DNA from 3 places in the uncultured Barnesiella sp. genome. Region 2 is predicted to be linked to each of the others. Evidence: riboswitches for the same ligand, from Rfam matches in the RefSeq annotation. Region 2 holds a riboswitch; each other region holds the start of a gene.
What was found. Region 2 has a riboswitch for cobalamin ahead of Q1K76_RS07640 (anaerobic ribonucleoside triphosphate reductase). Riboswitches for the same ligand answer to the same signal wherever they lie in the genome.
Positions count from the first base shown of each region.

Region 1: another riboswitch for cobalamin. It lies ahead of Q1K76_RS09900 (leucine-rich repeat protein); the one in region 2 lies ahead of Q1K76_RS07640 (anaerobic ribonucleoside triphosphate reductase).
Region 3: another riboswitch for cobalamin. It lies ahead of Q1K76_RS09375 (DUF5074 domain-containing protein); the one in region 2 lies ahead of Q1K76_RS07640 (anaerobic ribonucleoside triphosphate reductase).

Region 1 covers NZ_CAMMHD010000018.1:24,139-26,405, forward strand. Annotated here, with positions in the region: gene Q1K76_RS09900 (leucine-rich repeat protein) at 1-1,050, opposite strand, end outside; cobalamin riboswitch at 1,195-1,385, opposite strand; gene Q1K76_RS09905 (cell surface protein) at 1,417-2,267, opposite strand, start outside.
Region 2 covers NZ_CAMMHD010000012.1:19,025-21,291, reverse strand. Annotated here, with positions in the region: gene queA (tRNA preQ1(34) S-adenosylmethionine ribosyltransferase-isomerase QueA) at 1-581, shown strand, start outside; cobalamin riboswitch at 938-1,146, shown strand; gene Q1K76_RS07640 (anaerobic ribonucleoside triphosphate reductase) at 1,199-2,267, shown strand, end outside.
Region 3 covers NZ_CAMMHD010000016.1:58,161-60,427, reverse strand. Annotated here, with positions in the region: gene Q1K76_RS09375 (DUF5074 domain-containing protein) at 1-857, opposite strand, end outside; cobalamin riboswitch at 1,115-1,311, opposite strand; gene Q1K76_RS09370 (LamG-like jellyroll fold domain-containing protein) at 1,537-2,267, opposite strand, start outside.

The DNA.
Region 1 (2,267 bases), on a different contig from region 2:
GAGCTCGACCGTGGCGGGTATGGTCAAGGTGCCCGAAAAGGTTGCATACGAGTCGTCATACATGATGACTGCCGTGTGGGGAGCCTCGCCCGGAATGGCCACCACGGCCTTTTCGCCCACGGTGAGGGTGACCGGGTCGGTCGATACCGAGCCCAGCCGGTTTCCGGCCACACAATAGTAGCTGCCGGCATCGGCCGTCGTAGCCGACGCTATCGAGTAGACAGCCTTCACGGCCCCTTCGATGGCGACCTTGTCCTTATACCACTGATAGGTGAGGCTGTCGCCCCGGAATACCGGCACAAAAGCGGCCGGCTCGCCCGGCGACACCACCAGGCTCTCGGGCTGACTCTTTATCGAGGGTTCGGTGAGCCCGTTCTTGGCGGCAGCGGCCAGCGGTTTCCAGTCATACGACTGCATGCCGGCCGAGAAATTCCAACCGTCCCAACACCCGTCGGTGAGCTTACGGCCCGAGATTCCCATGTTGCTGTAATACCACGAATCGCTATCGGCCGACTTCGTCCAGTACGACCAGTAGCCCTGATACCACCCCGACTGCCAATAGTCCTCGGGGTCGGTACAGCTCCACCCGTCGTAGGAGTAGCCCGACATGGGTATCAATCCCAACTCGTTGGCCTGCCGCACCTCACCATCCTTGACGATGGCAAAATCGCCGCTCTTGTTCACATCGTAGCCTAAGCCCGAGACCGTGCTGCCGAACGCCGTGCCCGACTCCGAGGCAATGACAAACCGCGGGTCGGCTGCCGCAATGGCCGTAATCATGGTGGCGCCGGTAGCCTCGCCGTCCCAGCGGAAGCCCCACACCAGGGCACTCTCCTCGCCGTCGACATTCCACTGCACCGCCAGAGCCGCCCGGTTGGCGCCCTCGCCGGTCCAGTTTTCAATCATTTCCATCGTGAAGGTTCCATCGGCAATAGCCCGAGGCGATACCTGCTGCACGGCGGTAGGGTGCGGCCGCCCCTGCACAAGTATCTGTGCCGGCAACTGCATCACCGCAAACAGCAAAAGCATGAAAACATAAATCTTTTTCATTTCGGTTAAATCTTTAAGTATTAAAATTGAACAATCGTTTTTGCCATTTCAATACTTGCAAGATATGGTTTACCCCTGCCCATGGAACCGCCTCCGGCCTGCCGGCCCGGAATCGTTTTTTGCCACAGCTCATACCTCGCAAGCTATCGGGACAATACGCACGGCAGGTCTTCTGACTCACTCCGGCAGCCGAGGCCTTCCCAATCGCACGGATCAGTGACTTGTCTCTCGGCTCCTTTTCGATGGAGTTCACAGCAGCGGGACTGTTCGGGACTCACACCCGATTCCCTTTTAATCGGCCTTCAACGGGCCGAACCGGTGCGCACTATACGCTATTTTATTCTTACTATTCTATCTCTCTTTTTCTTACTTTTCCTCGATGTGCAAATCGGTCACTCCGGCCACCTCGGTCGAGCACTCGCCCAACCAGCCGTTGAACTGATTGACACCGGTATAGATCTTGATAAAGTCGATGCCCTGCAAATGCACGGGATTGCCCTCGGCATCGACCGCCCAGTCGATTTTGAAGTTGGACTTTTCGCTGTCGTTGGGGTGGTTGTCGGCATAGCCCCAATCGTAGGCATAGAGCACATAGTAAGAGCCGTTGCCGCTCTCGTCGACGGCATTGTCGGGCAAGCGGGTGCCCTCGAACGTGAGCGTCTCGTCGGAGAGCCACTGCGGGTAATAGGATTGCTTGTGGAAAACGACCTTCGACACGTAGCCGGTCCCGCCCTGGTTGTCGGTCCAGCGCACATAGGTCGAGTCGGTCACGCTGGTATCGGTACCGGGCACCGGAGTCTTGTTTTCGTCGGGGCGGTAATAGGTGATTCCGTAATTTTTCACCGTCTCTTCCTTGTGATATTCACTGCCGGCCAGTTCGTACCACTCGTCATCGGGGAGGCCGTTGCCGTTGACATCGACCGATACCATCACGATACCGGGCTCGCTGCTGCCGCCCGATGCGGCAGTGGGTTTGCCCGTGGAGTAGAAGGCATTGCCCAAGACCTTGAAGTCGTATTCGCCGGGACGGTTGACAATCGTATGGTCAAATCCCACGACGATATAACCGCCGTAACCGCCCAGCGACACCATCGTACCGGCATTGTAGGCCAGACAGTCCTCGGCCTTCTGCCGCATGGTCTCCTCGGTATCGCCCTCGCTATACTCGGGCAGCTCGTTGACAAACTGCCCCGGAGCCGGGCGATACTCATGCACCC
Region 2 (2,267 bases):
CGGCCTATATCACCCGTCCGGTCGAGGAGCTCGATGCCGAGCGTTATCAAAATATCTTTGCTCGCCACGAAGGGGCTGTGGTCACTCCCGCTGCCGGGCTCCACTTCAGCCGTGAGCTGTTGAAGCGCATGGAGATTAAGGGCATCGACTACGGCTTCCTCACCCTCCATTCGGGCCTGGGTAACTTCCGTGAAATCGATGTCGAAGACCTTACCAAGCACAAAATGGACTCGGAGCAGCTGATTGTGACCCCCGAGCTCGTCGAGCTCGTCAACCACGCCAAGGATGGCGGCCACAAGGTGTGCGCCGTGGGTACCTCGGTGATGCGGGGTATCGAGAGTGCGGTCAGCACCGGCGGCCACATGAAGACCTACGACGGCTGGACCAACAAGTTCATTTTCCCGCCCTACGACTTTACGGTAGCCACCAGTCTGGTGACCAACTTCCACATGCCGCTTTCGACCATGCTGATGATGGTAGCGGCATTCGGCGGATATGAAATTGTCCTCGAGGCCTACGATGCTGCCCTCAAGGAGGGGTATCGTTTCGGTGCCTATGGCGACGCCATGCTCATTCTGTAATTGGTAAGATATCAGGGACGCTCTTGTCCCGGAAGATACAGAGAACCTTGTTGCACCTTGGGGACAAACGGTGCGGCAAGGTTCTCTCTCTTATAGAGAGATTACTATCTCGCCTTTTTTATTATGTTGCTGGAATAGATAACAATTTGGTTGATTCGATTGGATATCCGATTGAACAATGGAATAGATGCCTTTTTTGCTGTTTTATAGCAGTATAGTTTCCATATGGGAGTTGGTATGGGCCTCTATTCGTTGCTGGTTTCAGGAAACTTTTTTCTATTCTGGTTTTCAAAAGTTTCCCGAAAAAGGAAACTTTTGTCTCGAAATTTGTTGTTTGGTTATCGCGAATTTGTGTAACTTTGTACCCGCATTCCGGTTCGGCCCCGTTGTACGATGGTGTCGATAAAAAGGGAATCGGGTGAGAATCCCGAGCAGTCCCGCTGCTGTAATTCCTGTGAAAGTCCCGTGACACGAGCCACTGACGAGAATCTGTTTCTGTAATGTCGGGAAGGCGTCATCGGGGCAGGGAAGAGCCAGAAGACCTGCCGGAGTGAGAGAGAAGCAAAAGGACGTTCGAGGAGACGTCCGCAGTATCCAACCCTAAACAACTTATCAACATGGATTATGCAGGCATTACCATTGCCAAGCGCGATGGTGCCCAAGAGAGTTTCTCGATTGCCAAAATCGAGCGGGCTATTGCCAAGGCCTATCGGGCCGATGGTATCGACGACGAAACTGCGGTGAAACAGATTGCCGGCGAGGTGGCCGCCGCCATCGACAAGAGCGAGATTTCGGTCGAGGAGATTCAAGATCTGGTCGAGCGCCATCTGATGCGGCGCAACCCTTCGGTGGCCAAGCGCTTCATCATCTATCGCGAGTGGCGCACCAAGGAGCGCGAGAAACGCACCTCGATGAAGCAGGTGATGGACGGCATCGTGGCTGTCGAGAAGAACGACGTGAACCTGAGCAACGCCAACATGTCGTCGCATACGCCGGCCGGGCAGATGATGACCTTCGCCTCGGAGGTGACCAAGGATTACGCCTACAAGTATCTGGTGGGGGTGCGCTACGGGCGGGCGCACCGCGAGGGCGACATTCACATCCACGACCTCGACTACTATCCCACCAAGACGGCCACCTGCGTGCAGTACGACCTGGAGGATATTTTCAACCGCGGTTTCCATACCAAAAACGGAACCGTGCGCACGCCTCAGTCGATACAGAGCTACGCCACGCTGGCCACTATCGTGTTCCAGACCAACCAGAACGAGCAGCACGGCGGGCAGGCCATCCCGGCTTTCGACCACTTCATGGCACCGGGGGTGCTGAAGAGTTTCCGCAAACATCTCGAGACGGCCATCGACTTCATCTTGCGCCTGCATGGCGAGAGCGACCATCCGTCGCTGCGAGAGGCGATAGCCGACTCGGTCGCCTCGATAGCCGATACGGAGGTGCAACAGGCTGCACTGGCCGACCGCCTGCAGACTCTGGGCCTGACTCTCTCGGCCAATGAGTTGCGCACCGCCTGGACACAAAGCTACGAGACTACCCGCAAGGATACCCACCAAGCCATGGAGGGATTGGTGCACAACCTCAACACCATGCACTCGCGGGGTGGCAACCAGGTGGTTTTCAGTTCGATAAACTACGGTACCGATACCTCGCCCGAGGGGCGCATGGTCATAC
Region 3 (2,267 bases), on a different contig from region 2:
TAGCCCGACTTGAAGGTGTAGGCCTTGCCTCCCATCGTCACGAAGCGGCTCTTCGGCGCACCGTCCGAACCGGTCACGAAGGTCAGCGACTTGGCCGTGGGGTCGAAACGGTAGATACCGGCGTTGTCGCGGATATAGAGATGCTGCTCGTCGAGCACGGCGATATGCGTGGGCCAGTCGAGCCCCTGCAGGTCGTCGTTCGTGTAGGCGGCCGTCCGCTTCAAGGTGTGGGCATCGGCCACCACCAGCATGCCGTCGTTTTCGAACACCATGCCGTTGGGGTTCTTGTTGCCATTCTGCGAGATGATATAGACCTTGCCGTTACAGAACGCCATGTCCTGTGCCACGTTGCCCAGCTCGGTACCGTTGACCGTCTTGTAGGCATCGGCCACCACATACCCCTCGGGCGAAATCCAGGTGAGCGAGCCGTTCTCGGTAGTCATGTTCCCCTCGTTGAGCACAAAGACCCCGGCCGGGTCGTCAAAGGCATTCAGGCAATACAGCTCCACCTTTTGCGAAAGGTTCTTCCCGCCTGCGCCCGCTACCGTGACGGTGAGCGTAGCTTTTGTTTCGGCATCGGCCGTGGCCGAGATTTCGATTTTCCGGGCATCCTGGTCGACCGTTGCACTCCACCCGGCGGGCAGCGATTCGGTCTTGACCGACTGCACATGCTCTGCCGCATAGGCAATCTCTACTTGGGTATCGGGAACCACAAATACCGGCACATCGGTTGCAACAGCCGTTGTCCACTCAAACTTCGGGTCGGGCATCGGTTCTTCACTCTCTTTCGAGCAACTGCCCATAATCAGAGCTACCGCTACCAGCAGCACGCCCCACATCTTTCTTACTTTCATCATTCTACTTTTGGATAAAAATCTATTATTTAACAGGTTATTGAAAATTTGCAAAACAAGGTCCCGGGCTGGAGAAGAGACGGCAAGCCCGGCCGTTGCCATATTGTCAAGACGGCAACGCGTCGTGCCTGCCTGTTCCCGGGCAGATGCCCCAACAGGTTTACACAGTACCCCGACACGGGTTATGAATGGCTCGAAAAGCCTGAAAAAAGTATATAGCATTTACGTCGTACATTTAACCGTCCTGTCCACGGGCTCGATTAAAAACAAAAACTGACGGCAGGTCTTCTGACTGACTCCCCACTCGAGGCCTTCCCGATATTGCAATCAGTGGCGTATAGAATTCGAGCGGTTGGCGGAGCTTCACAGCAGCGGGACTGTCCGGGATTTTCACCCGATTCCCTTTTAATCCTCGAGGCCCGGCGGGCCTTTTGGAACCAATCGGCTGTAAAATTAGTATTTTTTTCTGGAGAAAGATAACTTTTTGCTTCCTACTTCAAACAGATTGTATATGGTGCAGCTTATAGTCTTTATCCTCAGCGGTCTTGACAACACACTCCCCCCACAAAAAAAGCATGAGCGCATATAGCCGAGATGCGGCTGTATGCGCTCATGAGTTTCTCTGAAGAAGTTTTGCCGGTTCTCTCCTACACCGGCTCCATTTTTTTCTATACTGCCAAACTTATCTTACCAGAACCTTCTGGCCGCCGATAATGTAGAAACCGTTCGGCAGATTCTCGGCAGCAACCTCCCGAGGTACGTTGGCCCGCACCTTCATGCCTTGCAAATTGAAGACATCGACACGGACACTTCCCGAATCCACACGGTCGGAGACCACAGACTCGATGCCCGAACTCGCCGATTGCCCCTCGAGTATCCAGGCATTCAGCTCCTTTACCCGGGTCGTGGCCGAGGCAAAGGCTTCGATGCCGTTGGCATCGGCTTCGGTGGGGAAGACACGGATGGAGGTAGCCCACTTGTCGTTCACGAAGATGTCGAGGATGGAGTGGTCGATAAAGATATTTATCTTCAGCTCACTCCCCACGGCCGGACGCTCGGGCAAGATGCAACGATAGACACCGTCGTATACGCCGGCGTCGTTGGTCAACCGAGGCAGGGCGCTGAAGTCGGCCACGAGTTCACCCGTTGCCGGAGTGTACGAAACAACGGCCTCGGCACTGCCGCTCTTGAAGATGTGGAAACCGAAGTCGGAGGCACCCACCTCGAATGTGCCGCATATCTCGACCGAGCGTCCGCTCACAGGCGAGAGGTCGAGAGTACCGTTCAGGTCGAACCCCGTGCGGGTAAAGGTGGTCGTGGTGCGTAACCCGGTCAACCCCTCATAAGGTTTCTGCGACAGCGAGCCGTCCTCAGCAATAGACCACTCGCGGGGCAACGAATAGCAGTGAGCCC